4 regions of the Psychrobacillus sp. FSL K6-2365 genome follow, and region 1 is predicted to be linked to each of the others. Evidence: predicted binding sites of a transcription regulator. Region 1 holds the regulator's gene; each other region holds the start of a gene.
What was found. Region 1 encodes Rex, which represses fermentation and respiration genes when NADH is low (regulators of the CRP and FNR family bind a similar motif). Its sites were predicted from a motif close to TTGTGAAATATTTCACAA; they were not measured.

Region 1 (4,200 bases):
AACGAGTGCAATGCGGTCTTGCTTGTACACAGAGAAGGAAATATTCGATGAAACAGTTTTGTTTGGATAGCCAACTGCAATTTGCTCCAGACGAAGTACGTCATTGCCACTTGGTCGATCGATAGTAAATCCGAAAGAAGCAGATTTTTCATCACCATCTGGGGATTCCATCCAATCTGTTTTCTCAATAACTTTACGTCTAGATTGAGCCATTTTAGTTGTAGAGGCACGGGCAAGATTTTTACTGACAAAATCCTCGAGCTTTGCTTTTTCCTCTTGCTGTTTTTCATACTTCTTTCTATCTAACTCATAGTTTTTTGCTTTTTGCGTTAAGTACGAACTGTAGTTGCCAACGTATCTTACTACATTATGCCGAGATACTTCGTAAACAAAGTTGACTACTTGGTCTAAAAAGTAACGGTCATGTGAGACGATAAGAACTGCACCGCTATAATTTTTCAGGTAGTTTTCTAAAAAGCTTAGCGTTTGAATGTCCAAATGGTTGGTAGGCTCATCGAGGATTAGTAAGTCTGGCTTACTTAGAAGCATTTTTGCAAGTGCTAGCCTCGTTTTTTGTCCTCCTGACAATGCTTGGACAGGCTTATCATAATCATCTGGGAAAAACTGCATGCCGTGTAATATAGAGCGTATATCTGATTCGAAGCGATAGCCACCTGCCTCATTAAAGGCTAACTGTAATTCATCGTACGTTGCTGCCACTCTTGCATAAGCTTCAGTATCTTCATATATAGTAGGGTCTGCCATTTGTGATTCTAGGGAACGAAGCTCTTTTTCAGAGTTAATGAGATGACTAAATATTGTCTTCATTTCCTCCCAGATTGTCAATTTAGATTCGAGACCTGCATGCTGTTCTAAATAGCCAAGACGAATATTTTTTGGCATAATTATTTCGCCTGAATCATACGACATTTCACCTGCTATTATTTTAAGTAGTGTAGATTTTCCGGCACCGTTTCTACCAACAAGGGCAACCCGGTCTCGATCCTGAACCTCTAGCTTTACGTTAGTTAATATATCTTCACCGTTAAAGGATTTTGTTATTTGATTGACTTGTAAAACAATCACAATTATTCGCACCTCAATTCTATCCTTAGTGTAATAGATAGGGCTTGTCGTTGCAACGCTCTAGGTTTACAATGGTAGAAATGTCTAGTAAGATAATAACGATTTGTTTGACTAAACTAGGAGGATTTTTATGAAGCCAGAAATACCGAGAATTCCTCAAGCAACTACGAAAAGACTTCCATTATATTATAGATTTTTACAAAGCTTTCATAATGCTGGGCACAAACGAGTTTCTTCGCAGGAATTGAGTGAAGCGATGAAAATCGATTCCGCAACAATTAGGAGAGATTTCTCTCATTTTGGTGCGCTTGGAAAAAAGGGTTACGGTTATGACGTTCCGACTTTACTTGAGTTTTTCCGTAAAACACTCGATCAGGATGAGGCTGCGAATGTTGCGCTCATTGGAGTTGGAAGTTTGGGAACTGCTTTTCTAAAGTATAATTTCCAAAAAAACCATAATACAAAAATTGTCGTGGCATTCGATACAAAGGCTCCGGTAGAAGGAACGACCATAAGTGATATTCCTGTGTATCATTCGAGTGTTATGCTTGAAAAGCTAGAGGAATATGGAATTGAACTGGTCATTTTTACTTTGCCAAGTCGGTCTGCACAGCAAGTAGCCGATCAATTAGAAGCTTCTTCTATTAAAGGGATATTAAACTTTACACCAATACGTTTACAAACAACCGATGCTATCCGTGTACATACCATCGATCTTTCTGTAGAATTACAGACTCTTATTTATTTAATAAGAAATGAACTGACTGAATAACAAAAAAAGCCTTTGACCATAATGCTAACAGGTCAAAGGCTTTTATTAATGAAAAAATAGGAACTGCATATTTGAATATTGTTTAAGAAACTGTTGAATTTCCTCACCGTAAAATTGAACTAGCACAACAAATCCATTTAATAACATATGGGAGATAATTGATGCGATAATTCGCTTTGTCTTGTAATAGATAAATGCGAATATAAATCCGGAAACCGCATATAGTAGTATGTGCGTAAAGTCAAAGTGAATAATTCCAAACACAATTGCACTTACAGAAGCGGCTACAAAGAAATTCGTTTTTGGCAACAGAGTTCCGAAAATGATTCTTCGGAATATCAGCTCCTCTAATATAGGGGCAAAAATGACAATTGAAAAAATAGCTAATGGTACGGTATGGGCAATTTCTATAAACTGAGTTGTATTTTCTGATCCAGGATCCACACCAAATTTAAGCTCGATGCTTGCTGCAATACCCTGTCCTACAAATACTAGAAAGAAACCAGCAATTCCCCAACCGATCGTTTGGAGGGTTGGGCTTGGCTTACTATTTAGTGGCTTCAAGTAAGTCTTGTCTTTACGGATGACTAGCAGGGTGATCAATGTAGCGATTCCCATGCTAAGAAATACCCACCAACCAGAAATGAAAAGTGCTGGATTTTCCACTCCTTTAGCTTCTAATAGGGTATAAAGCTCTGGTAGGAACGGGACAAGTATACCTGAAGATAGTTGCATTATACAGTAAACGATTAAAATGTATATACCAGTTTTTTGTTGTTTCATAAACAGTTTTATTCCTCTCTATATGTACCTTCTTTTCTTATTGTATCGGAAATAGAAAATAAAAGAAAAAGATAGCTTCTTACTTGCAAAATGTTCTGTGATTAATTATTATTATAAGTGTGTTAGCACTCAAAGAGTAAGAGTGCTAATAATATTACATTTTACTATTTTAGGGAGGTAGTTTCACTTGTTAAGACCATTAGGTGATCGTATCGTAATCGAATTAATCGAAGCTGAGGAAAAAACAGCATCTGGCATCGTACTTCCAGACTCTGCTAAAGAAAAACCGCAAGAAGGAAATGTTGTTGCTACAGGGACTGGACGAGTACTTGAAAACGGCACTCGCGTTGAACTTGACGTAAAAGAGGGAGACCGCATCATCTTCTCTAAATATTCAGGCACAGAAGTGAAATATGAAAACAACGATTATTTAATTTTACGCGAAAGCGATGTTCTAGCTATTATTGGCTAATAAAACTTAGGAAAATATATTCAGGAGGTAACTAACACATGGCTAAAGAAATTAAATTCAGTGAAGACGCACGTAGCGCAATGTTACGTGGAGTAGATAAACTTGCAGATGCTGTTAAAGTAACACTTGGACCAAAAGGACGTAACGTAGTTCTTGAGAAAAAATTTGGTTCACCACTTATTACTAATGATGGTGTAACGATTGCAAAAGATATCGAATTGGAAGATGCATTTGAAAATATGGGTGCTAAATTAGTGGCAGAGGTTGCTTCTAAAACAAACGATATAGCTGGTGACGGTACAACAACTGCTACTGTATTAGCGCAATCGATGATCCGTGAAGGGTTGAAAAACGTAACAGCTGGTGCTAACCCAGTAGGAATCCGTAAAGGTATTGACCTTGCAGTTGCTGCTGCAGTTACAGAGTTAAAAGCAATTTCTAAACAAATCGAAGGTAAAGAGTCTATTGCTCAGGTTGCAGCTATTTCTTCAGGAGATTCTGAAGTAGGTGAACTAATTGCTGAAGCAATGGAGCGCGTTGGTAACGACGGTGTCATTACAATTGAAGAATCTAAAGGGTTCACTACTGAACTTGACGTGGTAGAAGGTATGCAGTTCGATCGTGGATATGCATCTCCTTATATGGTAACAGATTCGGATAAAATGGAAGCTATTTTAGACAATCCATATATTTTAATAACAGATAAAAAAATCACAAGCATACAAGAAATTCTTCCTGTGCTTGAGCAAGTAGTACAACAAGGCAAACCACTTTTACTAATCTCTGAGGACGTAGAAGGGGAAGCTCTAGCTACTCTAGTATTAAACAAATTACGTGGAACTTTCAATGCTGTAGCTGTTAAAGCGCCAGGATTTGGTGACCGTCGTAAAGCGATGTTAGAAGATATCGCAGTTCTTACTGGAGCTGAAGTAATCACAGAAGATTTAGGTTTAGACTTAAAATCTGCTAACATTACTCAATTAGGTCGCGCTTCTAAAGTTGTTGTATCTAAAGATAATACTACAATCGTAGAGGGTAACGGAGAGTCTGATCGCATCGCTGGTCGTGTAACACAAATCCGTTCTCA
Region 2 (4,200 bases), 1.9 Mb from region 1:
AGCTCCATCATTTCCAGTCAATAGTTTAAGAGCTTCTGTACATTGTGTAGCTGCAGTAATTTGAACTGCAGGAGAGATTATTCCAACGGTATCACAGGTTTCGTTGACAGTTGGCAAGACTGGTAGCAGACATCTGAAACACGCTGTTTGTTTCGGTATAAAGGGAAATATAACACCAGAGCTACCAACGCACGCTCCATAAATCCAAGGTATATTATGTTTGTATGCTGCATCATTGATCAGCTGTCTTGTTTCAAAGTTATCGGTGGCGTCCATAATTACATCTACTCTAGCAGCTAAATACTCTATTTGCGTATAATCTACGTTTTGTAAGTAAGTGTGCAAAACTATATTGGAGTTAATCGATTTTAATCTTTTCTCAGCCGCAACTACTTTTGGAAGCATTTCCACAGCATCTTCCTCTGTAAAAAGTTGTTGTCTTTGAATATTTGATAACTCTACATAATCACGATCAACTATATAAATTGTACCAACTCCTGCTCTCACCAATGTTTCAGCAATTGCAGAACCAAGTGCTCCACAACCAATAACCGCCACTTTTGCATCACTTAATTGTTTTTGACCAGATGCTCCTATATGTTTAAATAATAGTTGTCTTGAATATCGCGATTCCATTAAAACACTTCCTTTTAAGAAAAGCGCAAGCGCCAATGTAAGCCCCGACTATCGCTGGAAGGACTTTACGTAAAGGCGTTCTTTGCCTTTTCTAAAATCCTAAAGCGACTCGATGGGCTAGGCGCTGGAGCTAGACATATACTGAGTAAAAAGCATATTTAAATTTAAAATAGGGGAAGGCCCCCTATCTTTACGATTGGTTGCCCTCGTTGGTCCGGTGTTCAGTTATATCAGTAAAGGTTCCAACATATCTAACATCTTCACCTGTTTCATCTTTAACTGCACTAATATTTAACCATTCCAAAAATACTTCCCCATTTTTTTTGGTATTCCAAATCTCACCTTGCCACATTCCATCTTTTTGAATACACTTCCACATTTCATCATAAAATGCTTTTTCTTGACGATTAGATTTCAAGATTCTAGGAGTTTTCCCAATAGCTTCTTCCTCGCTAAATCCTGTCAAATGTGTAAACGATGGGTTAACTGTAACAATTGTACCAGCTGTGTTTGTTACCATAATTCCTTGACCAGTTGATTTGAAAACTTCCTGAGCTAATTTTAATCTATCTTGATAATACATAAATACTACTAAAACTAAACTTGCCAAAGATACAGAAGATAGTAGCATAAATCCTATTGAGTACTGTCCAGTTATTGAGAAAATCGTCGCTAATAATAGTGGTGGGAAAAATCCACCTAAACCACCCATCATCGAAACAATACCATTGGCAATACCAGCTTGTTTATTGAAATAAAATGGTACTAATTTAAATATTACACCATTTCCTATTCCTGCACTAATTCCTATAACAATACATCCAATTGTATATAGCATTATAGATGGAGAGAAAGCTAATAATATTGCAGCTATTGTATAAACAGAGAATACCCCCATCAATAGGAATAGCGGTTGAAATTTATCACCTAACCACCCACCAACTGGTCTTAAAACTGTGGCTACTGCGATAAATCCAGCAGTTCTTAAACCTGCATCGACTTTATCTAATTCAAAGTTACTCACTAGGAAATTCGGTAGATAAACAGTAAATGCCACAAACGAACCAAAAGTTATGAAATAGAATAAAGAGAAAAACCAAAGCTTATCATTTTTCCAAACACCTTTAATCTGTTCGATTATAGGTGTTTTTACTTTCACCTCATGTTTATCTCCAAGAAAAATATTAATAACTATAAATACTAATAGTAATATTAAATATAATTTAACTGTCAAAGACCAACCAATTTGAGTCGCAATCATTGGAGCTGCAAAAGTAGAAATAGCAGTACCTATATTTCCTGCTCCGTAAATACCATTTACAAAACCATGTTTTTCTTTCGGAAAGTATTTAGGTAATGATGTAACACCTACAGAGAAAACTGCTCCCCCAACCCCTAAAAATAGACCCCCGATTATTAAATCTATATAACTTGAAGCTTCACTTATATAAAACACGGGGAACATTAGTAGTACAAAGCTAATAAGAAATACAAGTCTTGCACCAATTACATTTGCATAATAACCAAGCGGTATACGTAATATAGATCCCAGTACTACAGGTATAGCAGTCAATATTGCTATTTTATCAGCTGGTATATCAATATCTTCCTTAATAAATGGAAGTAATGAAGAAATGATTACCCAAATCATAAAGCCTAAAACTAAGTTCATTGTCTGTAACGGCAATTGGACTTTCTTTATCATTCATATCACCTTTTCTAATTTGGTATTGAATGATTCACGTATTGATTCCCTACTATTATTTTAACTAAAATATGAAAAGTTTCTAATAGGGGACTCCCCTTAACGGCCAAGGGTATTCCCTAAAAAGATTATATTAATGTAGTTTCTTGATTTTACGGTAATTACTGAATGCTCATTCTTTGAAAATGACTCCTGTTTTAAAGTTTAAAGTATGTATTCATACGATTGTTTGTTTACTTAACACCATCATTTTAACAATAGTAACCAGGAAAAATGAGGTCGGTCCATTAAGTTCAAAACCTGTTTCTAGCGTTTTCAATATCATTGGCAGGAACTAAAAAGTAATTCGCATCCACACTCAGTAATTATTTTCTTATATTTTAAGAATAATTGAATCATATTTTATCTTTACTTGCTCTCATCTTTTAATTACTTACTCCCATCTGTGGATTACTTGCGGTCGTATAGAATTTACTTGCTCAAAGCCTATATTTACTTGCGGACTATTACCTTTTACTTGCGGAATGGATAATTTCACCAAATTACTTTCCCATTTCACAGACTGAATGTGTAGAATTGAATTACTTTTGTTTTGTTCTCTATTCACGTGGGAGAATGCAAAGGATAGTGTTTACTTGTATTTCATCGTGTTTACCATTAAGCACAAGGGATTGAACCCGTGTCCATGGAAATCGATGTGTATTTTAGTTCTCATCACTCTGTAGTGAAATTAATACAAATAGAAAAAATAACCCATAGAGTGAAATGAGTTATTTTAAACAATTAAAGTATTCAGTTGTTCTAACAATTTATCTTGGTCCACTGCTTTCATCACTCGATCAGTCATAGGAAACAATACAGATTCTTCTTTTACAAAATGAACCATTAACACTTCGAAGGCTTCACCTGCGTCCTTCGCTATTCGTTTCATATCATCTAGGCTTAAATGATCTATACCTGCTCTAGTATGATGTAAAAAATGACCTATATATGCATCTATTTCTTCATGCTCTGCTTCGATAGTTACTATTGGACCTTGTTCTGTTCCAATATAATGCCCTAATAACGGGAAAAAGAACTTTTCTTCTTTATCAGTATGATTTTTAAGAGGCTCTAAGAAATCGATTAACAGCTTACGTAGCACCGAGAACTCTGTACGAGCTTCAATTTCCTCATATGCATCGTTTTCAAAGTTTAAAACGATCGCATGCCATTCATTCATTAAGTGCATTAAATATTGATGTTCGTTTTCTAATATTCTCATAGCTGGAACGGGACTTTGGAAATTAGCATTAGCCATTATTAAAGACCTCACTTTTTAAAATTCTAATAATTTCTTTTTCAGTGCATACTCAACTAGCTCTGGACGACTTTTTAAATCTAATTTTTCCATTATTTTTGCTTTGTGTGCTTCTACCGTTTTTACAGATATAAATAGTTTTGCAGCAATATCTTTATTGCCATAGCCTTTTGCAACTAACGGTAGAATCTCTATTTCTCTTTTGGAAAGTACTCTAAATGGATCGTCGTCTACTATATTTTGATCTTTTTTTATGAATTCTTTTACGAGAGAAGTTGCCATTTTGGGATGTATATATGTTCCCCCTTTATAAACCATGCGTATAGCGCTCAAAAGTTCCTCATCTGGTGCATTCTTTAATATGTATCCCGAAGCACCATTTTTCAATACATGGAACATATACTCCTGATCGTCATACATTGTTAAAATAAGAATTTTTGTATCCGGAAAGTCTTCACTAATTTTCCCAGTCGCTATTAACCCACTCTCTCCAGGTGGCATACTCAAGTCTAGGAGAAGAATGTCGGGTTGATGCTTTGCGACCATCAAATGTGCTTCT
Region 3 (4,200 bases), 240 kb from region 1:
TTTATACATTGCAAAAGTTTACTAAAGTGACGACTTATTAATAAATAGAAATATCTCCTTAATGCCAAACCCTAATAAAAACGCTGAGAATATTCAGCGTTTTTTATTATTCCACTATTTCAAGCATCTCCGTGTAAATAGCTGTTGCATAAATACTTAGTCTTTCACTTAATTTATCTCCTAAATTTCTATATTCACCATCTGCTTTTTCAATGAGCATATAAAATTCTGCTTCCAAGTATTCATAGTAAGATTCTTCGCTTCCACTACTTTCTACTGCTAAAAATAATCTCCACAGTTCCTCTAAATAATTCATTTCAATTTTTGCATATTCAGGAGCCCCCACTTTACGAAGCATTTTCGTTAATCTATTTAAGTACGTTTGAATACCCATTTCCTCTATATCTTTTGAAAACCAATTGAACAAGCATTCATGTCCTCCACTTTCAATCTCACAATAATAATTAAACAAAATGAAAAAATCATTCAGTTTCTCATCCTTTGTTGGGAAATCATACTCTCCATAAACAGATAAAATAGCATTCCAGATATCGTCGTTACTCTGCAATTCACTACGCTTCACTTTAATTTTCATCAATAGATTCTCTCCCATATAGTAGTGACTTACCTTATTTCAAGTTTCCACAATATGATTTATATGTAAAGGCAGGTCTGCTATTTTCTCTCTTAAAAACTGTGGATATAGATTAATATATTTAATTTCATCAAGTGTTTTCCAATAATACGTATGTATCTTCCCTTCCTCATCAACTACAAATTCATTGCCTTTGAGGTGTTCATTATCTTTTAACTCTACCAAATAAAAGAAGCAAACTTCATGAAATTGTTCTTCATAAGTCACCTCTTTGAAAAAATTTTCATTTATCCAAAGCATACGGTTTACGTTCACTTCAACGCCGAGCTCTTCTTGAATTTCACGCTTCACTGCATCTTCACTTTTTTCGTTCATTTTAATACGTCCACCTGGAACATAAAAGTATGGCTGACCTTTATCTTGCATAATTAGCAACTTGTTATCCTTCATTATTAAACCCGCCACTCGGTAATTAAATCTACCTTCTGTAGTTTTAAAAGATATATCCATTTCTTCCCCTCTATTCTGTGTTCAATTAATAATTTATTTTTCAGACTAATATACCTATATTACTCTTTTTAGTCTGCCCTTGCCCAGATTTTAGACACATACAAAACAAAAACAAGTAATAGCTTTTCCTCTATTACTTGTCTTCACGTTATACGGATGGTTGCTTTTTTTTCTTGCGCATGGACTGTGGAATATACACGCAGTATGGTTCGCTTTCCATATAATCCCCTGTTAGATTGTATGCTCTGGATCTGGATCCTCCGCACACTTTATTGTACTCGCACACTCCACATTTCCCTTTATATTTATCGGGATTCCGAAGGTTTTGGAATACATCAGAATTACGGTAAATATTTGCTAATGGTGTTTGACGGACATTCCCAACTTTTATCGGGAGTAGTCCACTTGGGAAAACATCACCTGTATGCGAAATAAAAACAAAGCCATTTCCATCGTTTACTCCTTTTGGCGCTCGACCCAATCCATCAATTTTACCGGTATCCCCCATAGTCAATGCATCTTCATAGAAAATATGATCTTCATCGCTCAATCCTTTTTGTTCACGTAGTTTTTGTTGAATAACTACACGACGATAATGCTGTGCTGCAGTTGTTTTAATATCAAATGGCACACGTTTAGAGAGGTTATAAAGCCATCTAAACACTTTTTCATGCTCTGCGGGTGAGATCATATCTGTTTCTTTCCCTCTACCAGTTGGAACTAAGAAGAACACACTCCAAAGGACACAATTAAGCTTCTCCACCATTTCTGCTAGTTCATCCAAGTATTCATAGTTATACCTTGAAATAACGGTATTAATCTGTAAAGGCATCTCTAATTCATTTAGATATTCGATAGCCTTCATCGTCAAATCAAACGATCCAGTTGTACCTCTAAAGTGATCATGAACTTCAGCACAATGACCATCTATACTAAAAGCCCATCTAGCTAGTCCTATATCTTTTGCCTTTTGCATTGCTTCTTTCGTTACATTTGGAGTAGCTGATGGAGTCATAGATACACGGACTCCTTTTTTAATAGCGTACTCTGCAATATCAAATACATCCGGTCGTTCCAAAGGATCCCCACCTGTAAATACAAGCAATGGATTTTCCATCTCATAAATATCATCTATTAACTTTTTCCCTTCATCTAATGTTAACTCCAATGGGTGTCTATGATGCTGAGCCTCTGCACGACAATGTAAACAATGAAGCTGACATGCACGGGTTAACTCCCAGATAACGATAAATGGATTTTCATTATAATCTCTTGAAAACATACTTATTCCCTCCTAATTTATTTCCTAAAATGACCGTAAGTTAACTTATACTTGGATTTTAACATTTTCACTTTTAATCCGAAGTGATATTATTCACATAAAAAATAGGAAGATATGACAAATAATAAACAAAAAGATCCCGAAATAGCTCTCTCTAGGATCTCTAAGTGAAATATTATTTTTTGCCGATAGCGACTCTCCAATGATCAGGACCATTTACGATATATTCCCATGTGTATGTGTCTTCACGTTCCATCATAAATTGATAGAGCAATGGTTTTGGATCATGGTCATTAGAAAGCTCCAAAAACTCTCCAGACTGTAAAGCATCAAATGCTTCAAATATTCTAGGATGACGAATTCTTGGTTCAATATCTGGTGCGTTTAGTTTTACTGCAAATTGAATATTACTCATTTTAGTTTCCCTCCAATATTTTTGATTCTGTTCATATCATAATGCTTACCATTCTAAACTGAAGTGAGGATAAACACATATCCCCTATGATTTTAATCACTTGTCATTGGTCTCCAAAGAGAAACTATTGATGGTACAATGAAAAGGACAATCGCAAGGAAAGGATGAGCTATATGAACGTAGAATCGATACAAGCACTTCTACAACGGTTTTCCTTATTTAAAGATTTGACCAATGCAGAAATAGAACCAATACTTGACTTAGCAAAGAATCGGTTATATCGCCAAGGAACACATATTTTTATGCAAGACGATCCACTAACTAATGTTTACTTTATTCATCAAGGGCAGATAAAAATATATCGTACGGATATGCAAGGAAAAGAACAAATCGTCAATGTTCTCGGCGAAGGTGAAATGTTTCCTCATATGGGATTCTTTCGAAAAGGCACCTATCCCGCTCATGCCGAGGTATTAGAGGATGCAATTTTAATATATATACCTATTCATTTGTTTGAGGAATTTCTAAAAACTAATCCAGAAATCTGTGTAAAGATTTTCCGAATACTCGGAGATAAAATCGTAGACTTACAAAATCGTTTAGAAGAAAAAATGTTACATAATACATACGAGCAAATTATTCTATTATTATTACGCTTAGTAAAAAGTCATGGGAAGAAATGTGATGACAATCACTATATTTTCACAACGCAGTTCACAAACCGAGATTTAGCGAATATGATCGGCTCGAGCCGCGAAACAGTTAGCAGAACTCTTACTTCTTTAAAAAAGTCAAAACTAATAAGCTCTGATCCAGCAGGAAATATTATTTTGAACATGGACAAATTAAAAGATGAATTGTTTTAAGACAAAAAGGCAACCAAATTAATTGGATGCCTTTTTTATGATTATTAGAAATTGACATATTTAAAAAAAATACCTTTGAAATTAACTGCAATATAACGATTGACGAAATAGATCTGATCCAAATAACTTTTTTACTAACACCAGCTTTATTTTCCAGATAATTTATATAAGAAAACGTAAGAAATAAACCCAAAGAATGGTAGCAAATAACCTGAACTAACTTCAATAGTTTCATAATATTTGATGTTAGTTACTGTTAAAAGAATCAGATCTAATGCACCTACAATCGTATGAAAATATAAAGTGAACTTATTGCGAATCTTAAACTACTTTTTTATGACTTTAATAATCATAGTAGTCGGGAATCTCTTTGCTTTATATAAAGAATAATATCGATCAGATACTTCTTCTGGAACCGTTTCATAATTTACTGATACATCACTTTCTATTACAGAGTCAATCGTGAATCCTACTTTTATCAATTCATTTATATAGGTACTTAGCTTTCTTTTAGGAATTACCATCGGAGCAT
Region 4 (4,200 bases), 1.9 Mb from region 1:
ATAGAGAGCAAGTAAATTTAGATTTGAAGCAAGTAAATTCTATAGACCCGCAAGTGAGTCACAGGTGGAAGCGAGTAAACAAAGGGTGTGAGCAAGTAAAGATAAAATAGGATCAAATCTATCGTAAAAGATAAGGTAAGTCAGCCTATGATTCTTAAGTGAACATGGTATTTTGAATAAGAGGGAGTAATCTTCTATTTCTAGTCAAGTAAATAAAAATGGTTAGTCTTGACATATGTCTCGACTAACCATTCTATTATTATCTAATTACCAGAATTTATATCCTTTTGAGCCTGGCGGAGCATTTTGTATCATATCTATAACTGGAACGGTATAAGCAAACAAGATTAAAGCGATACATATTGTTAGCCAAATCTTCCAATTTTCCAACCACATAGGAGTTTTTTCTGCATTCTCCGAAACCTCTCCAACAGGAAACTCTGTTTCACCTTTAGGAGCAAAGAACAACAGATTTACCACAATATAAAGTATTAAAATGATACCAACAAATAGAATTGTACCACCAACTGCTTGTGCTATTTGGTAAGGTATCCAGTCAGTTGCTTGTTCTGCCCCACCGTAGGTAGAAAAATCCGAACGACGAGGAGCTCCCATTAATCCAACTATATGCATAGCACCTGACATGATTGACATACCAACAGTCCAAACGATTGCTTGAATAATAGCAAGCTTATTCATTTGTTTTGTCAACACTCTACCAGTTAGATGAGGTAATAACCAGTAGGAAGCACCAAAGAATGTTAGAACTACAGTTGTTGCTACCGTTAGATGGAAATGACCTGTTACCCAAATAGTGTTATGAATTAACTGATTCATCTGGTGGGATGCGTTAATAATACCCCCAGCGCCGGCAGGTATAAATGCGGCCATACCGATAAATGGTACAGCAAATCTAGCATCTTTCCAAGGCAGTTTTTTAACCCATCCAAATAACCCTTTTCCACCAAGTTGTCTACCACGTAATTCAAATGTAGCAAACATGGAGAAAGCTGTTAACAAAGAAGGAATTACTACCATCATTGTTAGAACTACTTGTAAAAACTTCCAAAATGATTCAATCCCTGGTTCTGTTAACTGATGATGGAATCCGACAGGTATAGAGAACAATAGAAATAACATAAATGAAAGTCTTGCTAAGGCATCAGAGAAAATTTTTCCTCCAATAATTTTTGGAATCACGACATACCATACCATATATGCAGGTAACAACCAGAAATAAACTAATGGATGACCGAAATACCAGAATAATGTACGAGAAAGAAGAACATCCACTTTATCAACCCAGCCCAATGACCAAGGAATTAATTGGAATACAACTTCCACAGCTACACCTAGAGAACAAATAATCCACATTGCCATATTGACAATTACCATAAAGGATAGGAGGGGACTAGATTCACCTGGATGCACTTTACGCCATTCTCTATACTTCATAATTTTTGCTAGTCCAACAATCCATGATCCTACTACTACTAATGCCATTCCCACATAAAAAATCCAGTGTGCTTGAAGAGGGGCATAGAATGTATATAATACAGAAGCTTCATTAAGTAATACCATTGTTGCAGCTGCAATCGTACCAGTAGTCATTATCCAGAAACCAATCCAACCTAGTGAACGTTGTTTGTTTGTAAAAGTTCCAGAAGTTCTACTCATAGCAGCAATTTGGAATCCTAGTATAAAATATGTTGTTAAAATAAGGCCGAGTAACACACCATGAACAGTTAAAACTTGATAATAACCGATTCCCCAAGGGAGTGTAAACTTACCAGAGCGAACTAAAACCTGTAATAATCCACAAAGACCTCCGATGAATAAAGCGATAAATGCTACATATATATGAGCAAGGGCTAACTTACCATCACGACGATCCACCTTTGTAAATTCTTTTGCTTTTTCTTTAATCGTTGTCATTTACTCCACCACCTTTAACATGGACGTCATAGTAGAATGTCCTATGCCACAATATTCATTACATAAGATTAAAAACTCGCCAGATTTGTCCACAGTTGTTACATATTCTGAAACATAACCTGGTTCTAATATCATGTTAATATTTGTTCCTACAATTTGAAATCCATGGACAACATCTTTAGTAGTTGCTATGAACTTTACGGTGGAACCTAATGGAACTTCAATCTCAGGCGGATTATAGTAGAATGCAGATGCAACTAGCACTACCTCATAATCCCATTCTTTACCTTCTACTTTATGAACCCCTGGATTATTAAAAGGTACAATCTCATCAACTCGCTCAGGATCGATGTAAACTTTTCCAGTTGGGGGATGTGAGCCATAATGAAATGCACTAAAACCTACTATAAATAAAAATAATACCAATGAGCTAATCCCAAAAGTTAGCCACCATTTTTCATACTTATGAATATGCATAAGTCTTTAACCTCCATTAAATTAAAATCTATCAATGAATAAGTAAAATGCCATGAACCAAGAAACTAATATAAATAAACCGACAAAACCAACAGAATAAAGAGTTCCTTTTAAATCAGGATTTTTTTCTTTCTTTTTCGACATTTACTTACACCTCCTCCTATTCAACTTGTATAATTCCATAATAAATTGATTGGTTAATAGATGATGTGATAAAAATCACACGAACGGATGCAAACTGTGAACTATATGTGAAATGTGAAAGTATAGATGAGTAATTACTTAATTAGATTGATTTTTTACATAAAAAAAGAACCATCCTTAAAAAGGAGGCTCTGCTTTTTATTCATCTATTGTTAAGATAATTGTCATCTCACCAACATTCTCAATCTCTACTGGAAGTTTGAAAGCATGTTGAAATCCAAATAACCGAGTAGTGCCGACTATAACAGTAGGTGGTGTAATATCGATTTCAACGCCATTTCCTGCAACGGAGGTACATATATTTCCTGCGACCATATTTCCAAGTTCGCCTGTAAATGATTCGAGCATTTCACCTTCTAATGGCATGCCGAACATGGTTGCTCCAATTGCAGAAAAGGATTCAGCGGAGGAGTCAATAATTATACGTCCTTTAATATCACCGATAATTCCTATTAGTACACCCATTTCTTTTTGCTCGAATGGTTGAACCATTAAGGAAGGGGATTTAATATCCATTGCAATTGGTATGACTGATTTTAATGATTGGATGGTTCCATTTAAAATTGTTTGTATATGTTTTGAAGCGCTCATTTCTTCCCTCCATCTAGTATAGATGTATCAATTTTATCATGTAATATAGGAAAAAAGAATAGGAATTGTAGAATTTTAAAATATACTATGGTATTATGTCGATGAGAATGAATATCAAATTCAGTTGAGAGGGCGATTTATATGTTAGCAATTATAATTGGAGCATCTCTTATAGTGTACAGTGTGTTAACTGTATATATTTTAAAGTCTACTGCGCCAAAGACCAAAATAATATGAATAACCCAGATGACTTTATTTGTGCATACAAATAGAGTCATTTTTTTCTTTTTATCGTTTTGGTAGGGAAGCTTATATATGCTTTTTACACAGATGTGTGCTTGACGCTCGCTACATGAGCCTTCTAGGATGGTCGCAATAGTAAAGCACCATCTGAAACGTAAATCACAGTAGTACTTATCCTAAGTTTTAGAAAGAGCAAATCTATACTGAGTATCCTTCTAACATTAAGGGTGGTAACTATAGATGAAAGGTATTGCACAAAATAAAATGAGAGCGTTTGCATCTCAAACTGCGATTAATTAATGGTTTTCATTTATATAAAAGAGTCAAAGAATATTGTTACAGGCTTTAAATTTTTGCTATGATAGATGTACATTGTCGAATTATGAAGGAGATATACTTTTAATATGCAGAACTCAAATGAATTACAAATGATAAAAGAACAAAATGCATTACTTGCAACTGTTTTCCAACAAAATAATGATGACGAACGCTATCGTAAATCTAAACTGTTTGCTGGCAAATTGGAAAAAGGAACATTTACAATTGCGTTTGCAGGTCACTTTTCTGCCGGGAAATCTAGTATGATTAATGCTTTGGTTAATGAACAATTACTTCCAACTAGCCCGATTCCAACTTCTGCAAATATCGTTACTGTCCAAAATACAGGTGAAAACTATGCTTTAGTCCACTTTGTGGAGCAGCCACCAGTTAGGTTTTCTGGGGAGTATGATATTCAATTAGTTAAAAAAT

Region 2: a site for Rex is predicted at 2,411-2,428, ahead of MKY29_RS08660 (nitrate/nitrite transporter). Genes of this name have one in related genera too.
Region 3: a site for Rex is predicted at 2,469-2,486, ahead of MKY29_RS17335 (TIGR04053 family radical SAM/SPASM domain-containing protein). Genes of this name have one in related genera too.
Region 4: a site for Rex is predicted at 2,620-2,637, ahead of MKY29_RS08465 (cytochrome c oxidase subunit 2A). Genes of this name have one in related genera too.

The regions. Positions count from the first base shown of each region.
Region 1 is NZ_JBBOOO010000001.1:3,679,506-3,683,705, reverse strand. Features, by position in the region: gene MKY29_RS18610 (ABC-F family ATP-binding cassette domain-containing protein) at 1-1,086, opposite strand, end outside; gene MKY29_RS18605 (redox-sensing transcriptional repressor Rex) at 1,217-1,858, shown strand; gene MKY29_RS18600 (CPBP family intramembrane glutamic endopeptidase) at 1,904-2,641, opposite strand; gene groES (co-chaperone GroES) at 2,829-3,113, shown strand; gene groL (chaperonin GroEL) at 3,152-4,200, shown strand, end outside.
Region 2 is NZ_JBBOOO010000001.1:1,818,661-1,822,860, reverse strand. Features, by position in the region: gene MKY29_RS08665 (ThiF family adenylyltransferase) at 1-636, opposite strand, end outside; gene MKY29_RS08660 (nitrate/nitrite transporter) at 827-2,341, opposite strand; gene MKY29_RS08655 (hemerythrin domain-containing protein) at 3,117-3,641, opposite strand; gene MKY29_RS08650 (response regulator) at 3,660-4,200, opposite strand, start outside.
Region 3 is NZ_JBBOOO010000001.1:3,434,806-3,439,005, forward strand. Features, by position in the region: gene MKY29_RS17320 (phospholipase D family protein) at 1-41, shown strand, start outside; gene MKY29_RS17325 (DMP19 family protein) at 107-598, opposite strand; gene MKY29_RS17330 (NUDIX hydrolase) at 635-1,105, opposite strand; gene MKY29_RS17335 (TIGR04053 family radical SAM/SPASM domain-containing protein) at 1,254-2,387, opposite strand; gene MKY29_RS17340 (DUF2249 domain-containing protein) at 2,563-2,802, opposite strand; gene MKY29_RS17345 (Crp/Fnr family transcriptional regulator) at 2,976-3,668, shown strand; gene MKY29_RS17350 (class I SAM-dependent methyltransferase) at 3,995-4,200, opposite strand, start outside.
Region 4 is NZ_JBBOOO010000001.1:1,768,971-1,773,170, forward strand. Features, by position in the region: gene MKY29_RS08455 (b(o/a)3-type cytochrome-c oxidase subunit 1) at 268-1,935, opposite strand; gene MKY29_RS08460 (cytochrome B5) at 1,936-2,412, opposite strand; gene MKY29_RS08465 (cytochrome c oxidase subunit 2A) at 2,434-2,556, opposite strand; gene MKY29_RS08470 (chemotaxis protein CheX) at 2,755-3,207, opposite strand; gene MKY29_RS08475 (dynamin family protein) at 3,855-4,200, shown strand, end outside.